DNA from 2 places in the Enterococcus sp. DIV0756 genome. Region 1 is predicted to be linked to the other one. Evidence: riboswitches for the same ligand, from Rfam matches in the RefSeq annotation. Region 1 holds a riboswitch; the other holds the start of a gene.
The links. A riboswitch is a leader RNA that binds a small molecule or an ion and turns the genes downstream of it on or off. The one in region 1 is predicted to bind thiamine pyrophosphate.
Positions count from the first base shown of each region.

Region 2: linked by a shared signal. The riboswitch ahead of thiT (energy-coupled thiamine transporter ThiT) and the one ahead of tenA (thiaminase II) in region 1 are both predicted to bind thiamine pyrophosphate.

Region 1 covers NZ_JBIOLF010000001.1:1,379,429-1,384,776, forward strand. The annotation lists gene IGI44_RS06645 (arginase family protein) at 1-611, shown strand, start outside; gene IGI44_RS06650 (VOC family protein) at 638-1,075, opposite strand; gene IGI44_RS06655 (DUF2087 domain-containing protein) at 1,099-1,827, opposite strand; gene IGI44_RS06660 (DUF2268 domain-containing protein) at 1,974-2,882, shown strand; TPP riboswitch at 2,945-3,057, shown strand; gene tenA (thiaminase II) at 3,228-3,884, shown strand; gene ilvB (biosynthetic-type acetolactate synthase large subunit) at 4,002-5,348, shown strand, end outside.
Region 2 covers NZ_JBIOLF010000001.1:3,043,380-3,048,727, forward strand. The annotation lists gene IGI44_RS14625 (patatin-like phospholipase family protein) at 1-136, opposite strand, end outside; gene IGI44_RS14630 (class A sortase) at 272-976, opposite strand; gene IGI44_RS14635 (hypothetical protein) at 1,244-2,014, shown strand; gene thiT (energy-coupled thiamine transporter ThiT) at 2,054-2,641, opposite strand; TPP riboswitch at 2,691-2,789, opposite strand; gene IGI44_RS14645 (hypothetical protein) at 2,859-3,221, opposite strand; gene IGI44_RS14650 (low molecular weight protein-tyrosine-phosphatase) at 3,294-3,752, opposite strand; gene IGI44_RS14655 (2-hydroxyacid dehydrogenase family protein) at 3,806-4,774, shown strand; gene IGI44_RS14660 (TetR/AcrR family transcriptional regulator) at 4,777-5,348, opposite strand, start outside.

The DNA of each region.
Region 1 (5,348 bases):
TAGGCGGCGATTGCTCTATCTCGCAGGCACCTTTCGATTATTTACATAGAAAATATCCTGACTCGCTGGGGATTCTTTGGCTAGATGCTCATTCGGACATGTCAACAATCAATGATAGTCAAAAAGGTCATATGCATGTATTAGGAAATCTTCTAGGTCAGGGAGCGCCACAGTTTGCCGAAAAGGTTTGTCATCCCTTCAAGGTGGAGCAGGTTATGCTAGCTGGTCTAAAATATGAAGAGCTGCGTCCCTGTGATCATCAAGTAAATGATCTGAAAATGAATTACCTCACGCCCGATAAGCTAGTGGATGATAGTCGCTTAATAATTGATTGGATTACTCAAAATCAATTTAAACATCTTGCGATCCATTTTGATTTGGATGTTCTGTCGCCACAGGATTATCGATCGATAAATCCGGGAAAACCATACTTAGAGATAGAAAAATTTCCTGCACCGGTTGGAGCGATGACACTCGAACAGATTACCCGTATCATGAAAGACGTGTCTGAACAGACCGAAATTGTAGGATTTAGTATCGGGGAACATTTACCGTGGGATGCGATCAATTTGCGGAAAGCGTTGGAGAGTGTAGAAATATTTAGGGATTAAAAAAGTCAGCGGAGTTCGCTGACTTTTTAGAGATGATCGTCATTATTCACAATTTCATATTTGATTCCATCTGGATCTTTAAAGAAAAAAGCATAGTAGTTCGGTCCGTGTTGTGGGAAAATCTGTGGTTCATCCAAAATCTCAGCATCTAATTTAAGTATCTCTTGATAGATGCGATCAACTTCACTTCTGGATGGCGCTCGAAACGCAATATGATGAACAGCGCCTGGTTTTCTACGATGGACTGATTCTTGCTGATAGTCATTAAGGGCGGAACAAATGCCGAAATCATAGGAGCTATCAAGATATTCGATGACGTTCATATCCAATTCCTCTAAGTAAACCTTGATTTTTTTGCTCAAATCAAAGCCCAAGCTTTCCATCAGTCCATCATAAAAGGCTTCTACTACATTAATATCTCTTACTGTGACTTGCATATGATCGATTTTCATTGGTAACACCATGATAACGGCTCCCTTCAAAACAGTTATATTTTCCAATAGGTCGTGCCATCTACGGTACGACCTAAAATTCCGTACTCAATCAAATATCGTCTGATCGTGACATAATCATCAAACATTGTAGAAATGACCTCATTGATTTCCTTTTCTGTGTATTGCTTTTCAGGAATAAAATTCTCAGCTAATTTTTGAATTAGAATTATCCGCTTTTTTTCTTTTTTTGGTATTTGGTTGGCTTTTCCATTCTCATCAAGGAAAACTTTAAAGACTTTTGCTCTTTCATTTTGTGTTGATACAAAGCGTTCATCAGAATCAATAATTGAATTCGCAGTGAAATCTCGTTGTTCTTTTTCTTCGATCGATTCCAATAAAGCTAATAAAATTTTTGCTTGACGTTTTTTCTCTTTGAATTTGAAACGATGATTTCTTACCGCGGAAGTCGTAATATTCAACTGATCGGCGATTTCCTGATCATCCATACCTTTTGAAAATAGATTCAAAAAATTTTTTTGTGTTTCGCTTAGTCCAGTTTGATTTTTGTCAAGATTAAGTAAAGCAATAAAAGGACCGTGATGTGTGTGCTTCACATGATAGATCATCGCACCTTCAGCTCGAGCGAATTGACTATTCGATTCACTGATCGGGTAGACAAAGCGATCATCAAATGTTTGATCACAATATAGGCAGTGAAAAAGAAATTCTCCTTTTTTTGAATAACCTTTTTTTATTTCTTTGATAGTTAATTCATTCTCCATACCATCTCTCCTTTTCAATATAATGCTAACACAAACTGAAATTGTTTGCAAATTAAGTTGCGAAATAAATTTTGGTCTTTATTTTTAAGTGCTGTTGACCTTTACGTAACGTCAACGATTATGATAAAAGAAAGGAGGTTATCATAGTGAATAATTTTGAAGTAAAACTAGTTGATTCGCTGAGCTTTTATGAACGATGTTTGCACAGTCAGGTGGACGAAAATAGCTTTCGTTATGAAATCATGCAGCCATTTGAAGAAATGTGGCGCTACTTAAGCGTTCCACTTGTACCTAAAACACCGGGAGGTTACGACGTAGTAATGGCATCAGAGATGCTAGGCATCTGGACACCAAGGAAGGAAATAGAGTTGATTAAATCAAAAGTAACTTCATTGAAAGACACGAATATTTTCAGGCAATACAATCAGGTGATTAACGAGAGTGTTCAACTTTTTAATGATATTGGGTATGACATTCCTGTGAATGAATTTCGCTTGAATATCTTACTTGGTGATTCCGAAAATAATATATTGATGGCAAGTGAGGGATATAGTGGATTTGGCGGTATACCTGGATACATTTTGCTGATTGTTGTACCGAATGCCTTTAATCGAACGCGATTAAAATCAGCATTAGCCCATGAGTTTAATCATAATGTTCGCTTTACTTATGAACCTTTTAATCATGGAGATGTAAGTGTCGAAGATTATTTAGTAATTGAAGGGTTAGCGGAAGTTTTTGCTGAAACCCTTTATGGAGTTGAACAGCGTGGTCCTTGGGTACAAGAGTACGATCAAGAGGAGTTAGAGTACACAATCGAGGTAATGAAGTCTGGACGAGAGGCTCGTGGCTTCGATCAGGTTTCCGCTTATATGTACGGGGATGAGGTGGCGCGTGAACAGGGCTACCAGCCAGTGGGGCTTTCAAGAAATGCCGGATACACGATCGGCTATCATCTTGTAAAGGATTATTTAAAAAATACTGGAGAAACAATTGCTCAAGCTACTTTGACGCCAAGTAGAACGCTAGTCGAAGAATCCAGAATATTTGATTAAGTTCAGATGATTTTAAATAACGGTCGTTTTACTAAAAAGAGTATGTTATACTTTTAATAATTGAATGACACTAGGGGTGCTTTTGAAGCTGAGATTATACCCATTGAACCTGAGATTATACCCATTGAACCTGAAACAGTTAGTACTGACGCAGGGAATGTGTGATGTTTTTAGAATTTGCACCCGACCGTTTTTTTGCGGTCGGGTTTTCTTCTGTACGCATGTTTTGAGCAGCAAGCCTCCTTTTCATTCTTATGTGAATAAAGGAGGTTTTTTTATGGTTTGATCCGAGATGATTTCTAACAAGTAAGAACACTAAGAAAGAACAATAAAAGGAGACTGAGAATGACTTTTACAAAAATTGCACGTGAAGAAGCAGCATTCTATTGGGAGAAGAGTTTTGAACATCCGTTTATCCAAAGACTGGCAGCCGGAGATTTAGAATCAGAGATCTTTCGTTACTATCTACTTCAGGACCGTTATTATCTTGAACATTTTAGTAAGCTTTACAGTAAGATCGCGGAACAGACGAATGATCAAGAAGCCCAGCAGCAATTGAAAGAGAATGCAGAAAATCTTAAACTTGGCGAAATGGCCATTCGTAAAGAATTCTTTTCAGAATTGGCGATTTCGGATCAAGAGATTCTGGAGACACCAATTGCTCCCACAGCGTATCACTATGTTTCTCATATGTATCGACAGTTAGTTGATGGGACACCAAACACTGCTTTTGCCGGCATGCTTCCTTGTGCCTGGCTTTATCAAGAAATCGGCGTTCGTTTGATTGAAACAGGTTCACCTGATTCTTTATATCAGCGATGGATTGAAACGTATGCAGGCGAAGCAGCTGCAGAAGGGATTAAAAAGGAGTGTGCCCTCTTAGATCGTTTGTATCAAGAAAGTCTAAAGAAGGAGCAACAGCAAATGATCCAGGCTTTCGTGATTAGCAGTAAGATGGAGTATGCTTTTTGGGAAATGGCTGTCAAGCTGGAAAAATGGTAGGAAATAGGAGATCGTTCGGAGGAGAACGGTCTTTTATTTTTTGAAAACGGTTGACAACTAATGTAAGTTGTATGTTAAAATGCAAGTCAATACTTGCATTTTAAGGAGGCGTGAAAAATGATTTCGGGAGCAGAGATGGTTGTTAACGCTTTAGTCAAAGAGGAGGTTGAAGTTTGTTTTGCCTATCCGGGCGGGCAGGCTATTGATTTGTTTGATGCACTTTATCAAAGAGAAGAGTTTCGGGTTGTTTTGCCGCGACATGAGCAGGGACTCATCCATGCTGCGGATGGATATGCTCGATCGACGGGAAAAGTTGGTGTTTGTCTGGTAACTAGTGGACCAGGGGCCACAAATTTAGTTACTGGAATTGCTACTGCAGGCTATGATTCTTCCCCTTTAGTTTGTATTACAGGTCAGGTCTCGACACACTTGATTGGAAAGGACGCTTTTCAAGAAGTAGATATGGTAGGAATTTGTCGTTCAATTGCAAAATATGCAGTAACCGTCAAAAAACGAGAAGATTTAGGAGAGATTCTAAAAAAAGCGTTTGTCATTGCACAAACTGGCAAACCAGGTGTGGTAGTAGTAGATATTCCTAAAAATATTCAGCAAGAACTTGGCTCAGAAATGTATCCAGAAGAAGTCACAATTCGTGGTGGTCAGAAAACACCACATATTTCATTTGAAAAATTAACAGAAGCGGTTGAATTGTTAAATAGCGCTAATAAGCCTGTGGTACTTCTCGGTGGTGGAGTTCATCGTGGAGCAGCCTATCGAGAAATAGCAAAATTTGTTGAAAAGTATAACGTGCCAGTTGTCACAACGATTATGGGAAAAGGCGCGTTGCCTAACAATCATGTGAATTATATTGGTAACGTAGGAATTCATGGCAGTTGTGCGGCGAATCACGCCCTTATGAATAGCGATGTTCTTTTCGCAATAGGGACAAGGCTAAATGATCGCGTAACTGGAAACACAACAACATTTTGTCCGCTAACTAAGCTGATCCACCTAGATATTGATCCGGCTGTCATTGATAAAAATGTCGATTCACAGATTCGCCTAGTAGGTGACATCAACGATTTATTACCAAAAATAACTAGTCATCTTCATCAATCAAGCTATGATGAGTGGCTACAAGAAATAAAAAAAATCAATGAAATTCTGCCTGTTCGGATGGAGGAAAGGGGCCTAACTCCTGAAAAAATAATCAAAAAAGTGAATGACCATTTCTCAAATGCTATTGTAGTGACAGATGTTGGACAAAATCAGCTGTGGACAACACAATTTCTTGAAGTAACAAAAGAGCGTCAATTATTAACCTCAGGTGGTCTAGGAACAATGGGCTTTGGCTTTCCTGCTTCGATTGGTGCAAAATTGGGAAATCCCAGTAAGGATGTTCTGACAATCACTGGTGATGGAGGATTCCAGATGAATCTTCAGGAGCTAGCAACCATTATCCTA
Region 2 (5,348 bases), 1.7 Mb from region 1:
CCCCATGTTTTACAGCTGCTAAAAACGCTGATCGCCCTTGACCATGAGAGGCAAAAAATGGAAAAAGCAGCTGTGTCTGTTGGAATTTCTCCCAAAAAGCCAAGACATCTGACATGTACATTTGCTTTAACGCCATCGCTTCCTCCCTTGATTTTTACCGTATGTTCATTTCGCATATTTATTTCAGTATAGCAGAAATCCTGTTGCAACAAAAAGCCTCAAGGCAAGCCTTGAAGCTTTCTGAAAAAGGTCTGTTTCAAAATTTGATAATTTAATACGTACGCTGCTCCATCTCAAATGCCTTGCGCATCGGATCGGTAGCGTTGTTGACAGGTGTCATGGCTATAAGATCTCCCTGAACGATAATTCGGGTCACGCCTTCAATCTCACCACAGGTAATTAACGTTACCTGTTGTTTGTCTGGTTGAACATCCAAATATTTCACTTCTGTCGGCTGCACTCGGACTTTCAGTGTCGTCTTATATGTATAAATATTATGCAGATCAGTTAAATAGATCAAGTCACCCTCTTTAACATTTTCAAGCGGTGTAAATAGTAAACCTGGTCGATCTGCTCGATGGCTAGCCAATGCATAGTTGCCTTCACCGAGTTTTTGATCGGGTGACAACGTCCCCGCTCCATAAAGCAGCACCTCATTGGATAACCCCTTAAAAATCGGTAAATTGATCTCTACGGATGGGATCGCGATCCCACCGATCACTGGTAGTCGTTTGTTACTCAATTGTGCTTGCAATACTGCTTCTGTACTTGCTGGCTCAACCGCATCAAAATCAAATGACGCTTCTTTTTGCATATTTTTATCGAGTTCTGCTCGATCCATTTTCGCTACGGCATAGCGTTCACCATTATATTGCATCAAAAAATATTTGATCTGATTGTTAAAAATCAAAGCCAAACCTACTAGCAATAATAAGAAAAGAAAAATATTTATTAGCCAATTTCTTTTTTTCTTCATCTCAAGCCTCCTGCATTCTCCCGCTAATCATATCATATTCTATTAAACTCTGTGATACTACTTTCACTTAATAGAAAAAAATTTAAAAAAAGAAATAATTAGATGAGAAAGTCGTTATTTATTAAAATGATTTTAAATGTTAAAAAAGCGCCTCAATGTTGCAGTTTTTAAGGGGTTTGTAATCAAATTTTAAAATAAAAGATACGAGCTTTTTTTTTATTATTGAGTTAAAATAATTGTGACAACTATTAGAAAGGGTGAAAATTTGTGCCAGAAACGTTATTTGCATATATTGATTCCACAAGTAATGCTGTGCTCTCAAAAGGTTTTTCACCCAGCGATTTTGTTGATGGAATCGTCCATCAGCCAAAACATTTGTTATTGCTAGATCCAGTTGCAGAAGCGGGAGAATACGAACCCCATACAGGTTTGAAAATCGTTAATAGTCCAGATCAAGTCCAACAATTTTTTAATAATAAGGCCTTTACCCATTCAAAAGGAAGCAAGTGGATCGATTTTAATGATTATGCGATGCTGAAGGAACTAACTCCATTAGAAATTTCTGAATTGCTCTATTTTGGGCATATGCGGACTCATCTGCATTCACCTTTTTTTTATAAGTTACAAAACAATTTTGTCTACTTCAACTTAGGGAATGAAACGATGCGCGTGTATTATCGTTACCTCGATGAATTCTATCGTATCCTAGCTAGCAAATTGACTCGAATCGTCTTGGAAAAAGTCAACGATCGCCGATCTTTTTTCCGCAAAGGCTCTTCAGTCGCTCCTTTAGAAGGTGAGTTATTGAAGGAATTATATCCGATCTTGCAGGAAGGCGCAATTTTTTGCCTCAGTCAATCTGAATTAAAAAATCGTGTTTACAGTATTCCGATCTTTTTATCAGATGAAAAAGGGTGGCGGCGTAGTCCTAAAAATTTTAAAAAAGAACAACAGATTGCGGAAATCACTTACGACAGTGCCAAGCAACTTTGGTCCTTGGAAGTCGAAAATGATGATCCGGTCTTTTCATTCCGATAAGAAAAGCATTTGCCAACTTAGGACAAATGCTTTTTTTGTTTATTGATGACTTTGTTTGTGAATCAAATTGCCGTCCTTCGGCAAGTACAATTGCGGCGCTTTTTCTGCAACTATAATCGCCACAATGGCAGTTACAACAGCAGTTGCAACTCCGCTGACACCATTCATAACCAATGAAAAAATCCATGGATTCATGCCCCACAAAGCATAACTTCCCCAGAAAACGACTCCAGCGATAAAATGCCAGAAAAACCTTGCTCCCGTACCAATGAATGTGCCAAAAATAATATTTTTCCGAGCACTTGCCATATCCTGCTCACTTAACGCTTTTTGAACCTTCTTAGCATAGAGACCTGCAAAACCGGCAAAGGTAAAGGCAATCGGATATTCGATCAATACTTGAATGACGCTAAGATAAACCACTTGGCTTGCAGGAAAATGCAAGATGCCCCAAATGAAGGCTGACATTAGCGCGGGCTTCAATCCCCGACGTAAGGCAAACAATGTTAGCGGAATCATCCCCAATGAAATCGTGAAGCTGCTGCCGATAGTCGTTGGGATGAATGACAATACCAACGCTAACGCCGCCACGACGGTTCCTTCCACTAAAATTCTTGTTTTATACATAAAAAAACTCCTCCTTTTGAACATACAGTCCACAAAGGAGAAGTAAATATCTTTACTTCATCACAATTCCTACGCTCGAATAACCGAAACAGGTACTAGGGTTTAGAGTAATCTCAATCTCAGCCCGAGGGCTCCCCTTTGCGACAGTATTATTCTATTTTCTAGTACATTCAGAGTATAACAGATGTCTGTTTGCTCGTAAATGTATAAAATACTTTTATCGTGAAATACTTTCCTGATCGCCGCTTGGTGATAAGGTTGTCACCTTTTTAATCCGATCAATCGTCAACATCACCAATTGATTGTCCTGGGTACGAATAACAATCGAATCATTCGTGACTACTTTGGGCAACCAGCCTGAGATCGTTTGGAACTTTTCTTCGTTATGTTCATCCTGAACTTGAATGACTACTAAACTATTCTGTAGAGAGGCCATCTTCAGTTTGAGAAAAATATTCTCATTGGCTTGCTCTTGGGCGCGTTTTTCAGCAGAATCATTCAAAAAATCCGAGATGAAACGATACGACGAATTCGAAAATAGCTTGATTAAATTCTTCTTAGGCTTCTCGTTTTTAGTCATTCAGCTTCCTCCTATCAAGAGCATGGTTACGTAGTTTGATTTTACTTAAATTTTGAAGAAAAAACAAGGAATCTAGTCCATTTCAAAAAAAGTTAACCATTCGTTTAAACCTTTCTGAATTAATTCATAAGTTTCCTCAAAATCTCCGGTATACCAAGGGTCAGGAATTCCCTCCCCTGTATGTTCAGAGACACGATCCAAGTAAAGACAAATCTTGTTTTCTGTTCCTTCTGGTGCCATCGCTTGAAGATCGCTGACATTTTCTTGATCCATCCCGATAATGTAATCAGCCTCATAAAAATCTTCAGTTGTCACTTGTCGAGCCCGCATGCCCTTTGCTGAGATATGATGCTCCGCTAATATTTTTTGCGTGCCGCGATGAGGTGGATTTCCGACTTCCCAGCGACTCGTAGCTGCTGAATCGACGTCGAAGTTGTTCTCCTGTTTTTTCTCAAAGGCATCGCGAAAAATCGCCTCTGCCATGGGCGAGCGGCAAATATTTCCCATACAAACGAATAGAATCTTTTTCATGTCATTCCTCCTGTGCTATAGTCAATTTATTGAAATGAAACGAGGGATTGTAAATGAGTAAAATTTATCTTTCCGCCAAACTGCCAGAGCTTGGCACTAAATTATTAGAAGATGCCGGACTTGATTATCGGGTCTATGAGGGCGAGGGGCTAATCTCCAAAAAAGATTTGATTGAAGCCATCGCTGATTGTGAAATATTGATTTGTCCCCTATCAACACAAGTCGACCGCGACGTTATTGATGCTGCGTCGAACTTAAAATTAATCGCCAATTTTGGTGCCGGCTTCAACAATATCGACATTGCTTATGCGAAAGAGAAAAAAATCTATGTAACGAATACGCCAGTTGTCTCTACCAATGCGACGGCCGAATTGACAGCTGGATTGATTATCAGCCTATCTCGCCGAATCGTCGAAGGAGACCGCTTGATGCATGATCAAGGCTTTGACGGCTGGGCACCGCTCTTTTTCTTAGGCCACGAATTAAAGGATAAAACGTTAGGCATCATCGGCATGGGGCAGATTGGTCAAGCCTTAGCTCAAATGATGAACGCCTTTGGAATGAAGATTCTCTATCACCAGCGCCATGCCTTAAGTGCTGAACTTGCGAAAAAATTACAGGTAACCTACTGCTCGCAGGAAGATTTGATTCAGCAAGCAGATATCTTAACCCTGCATGCACCGCTAACAGCAGAAACACATCATCTGCTGACAAGCGAAACCTTTAAACAAATGAAGGACAGTGCTTTCCTGATCAACGCCGCTCGTGGTCCGCTGATTGACGAAGCCGCGTTGCTTCAAGCCTTAAAAACCGGACAAATCGCTGGTGCTGCTTTAGATGTCTACGAATTCGAACCGCAAGTCACCGAAGGGTTAAAAGAGTTATCGAATGTGATCCTAACCCCGCATATCGGCAATGCCAGTGTAGAAGCTCGTAACCAAATGGCTGAGATTGTCGCAAAAAATGCGATTGCCCTCGAAAATCATGAACCAATCAAACATATCGTTAATGGACTGGACTGAGCTTAACGCTCATGCCAGTCTTTTTCATACAACCGATAGGCGAAAAATTCGATATCCTTCGCAAAACGAAACAATTGCGCCGCAATAGTGATGGGCGGTTGATTCGCACCGGCTAATAACCAGTCAGTTAAAATACCGCCGCAGCCATGGGCTAAAAAGCGGGCATAAAATTCTTTATCTGTCTGAGAGAGCTCCCCTTCTTGATCGACTTCATCAAACAGTCGAACAAACAGCCGTTGAGCCAATTCATTGAATTCTTTTGTTAATACTTCTGGCTTCGACTCCACAGTATTCAAATAGAATTGATGACAAATCTGCATCTCTTTTAACATTTTAAGAACGGATTCTTCCCAATTTGTTAAAGCCACCTCATCGGAAACTAAGTACTGTAGCCCTCGCTGATAATACGCGTAATGGAGCAGATCGGCCTTGTCCTTAAAATGATAATAAAATGTTTGGCGGTTCAAGCTGGCCTTTTGACTGATATCTTGAACGGTAATTTTGTCATAACTTTTTTCTTGGCACGCAGTAACCAGTGCCTGAACAAATGTTTCTTTGGTCGCTTTTCCTTCCG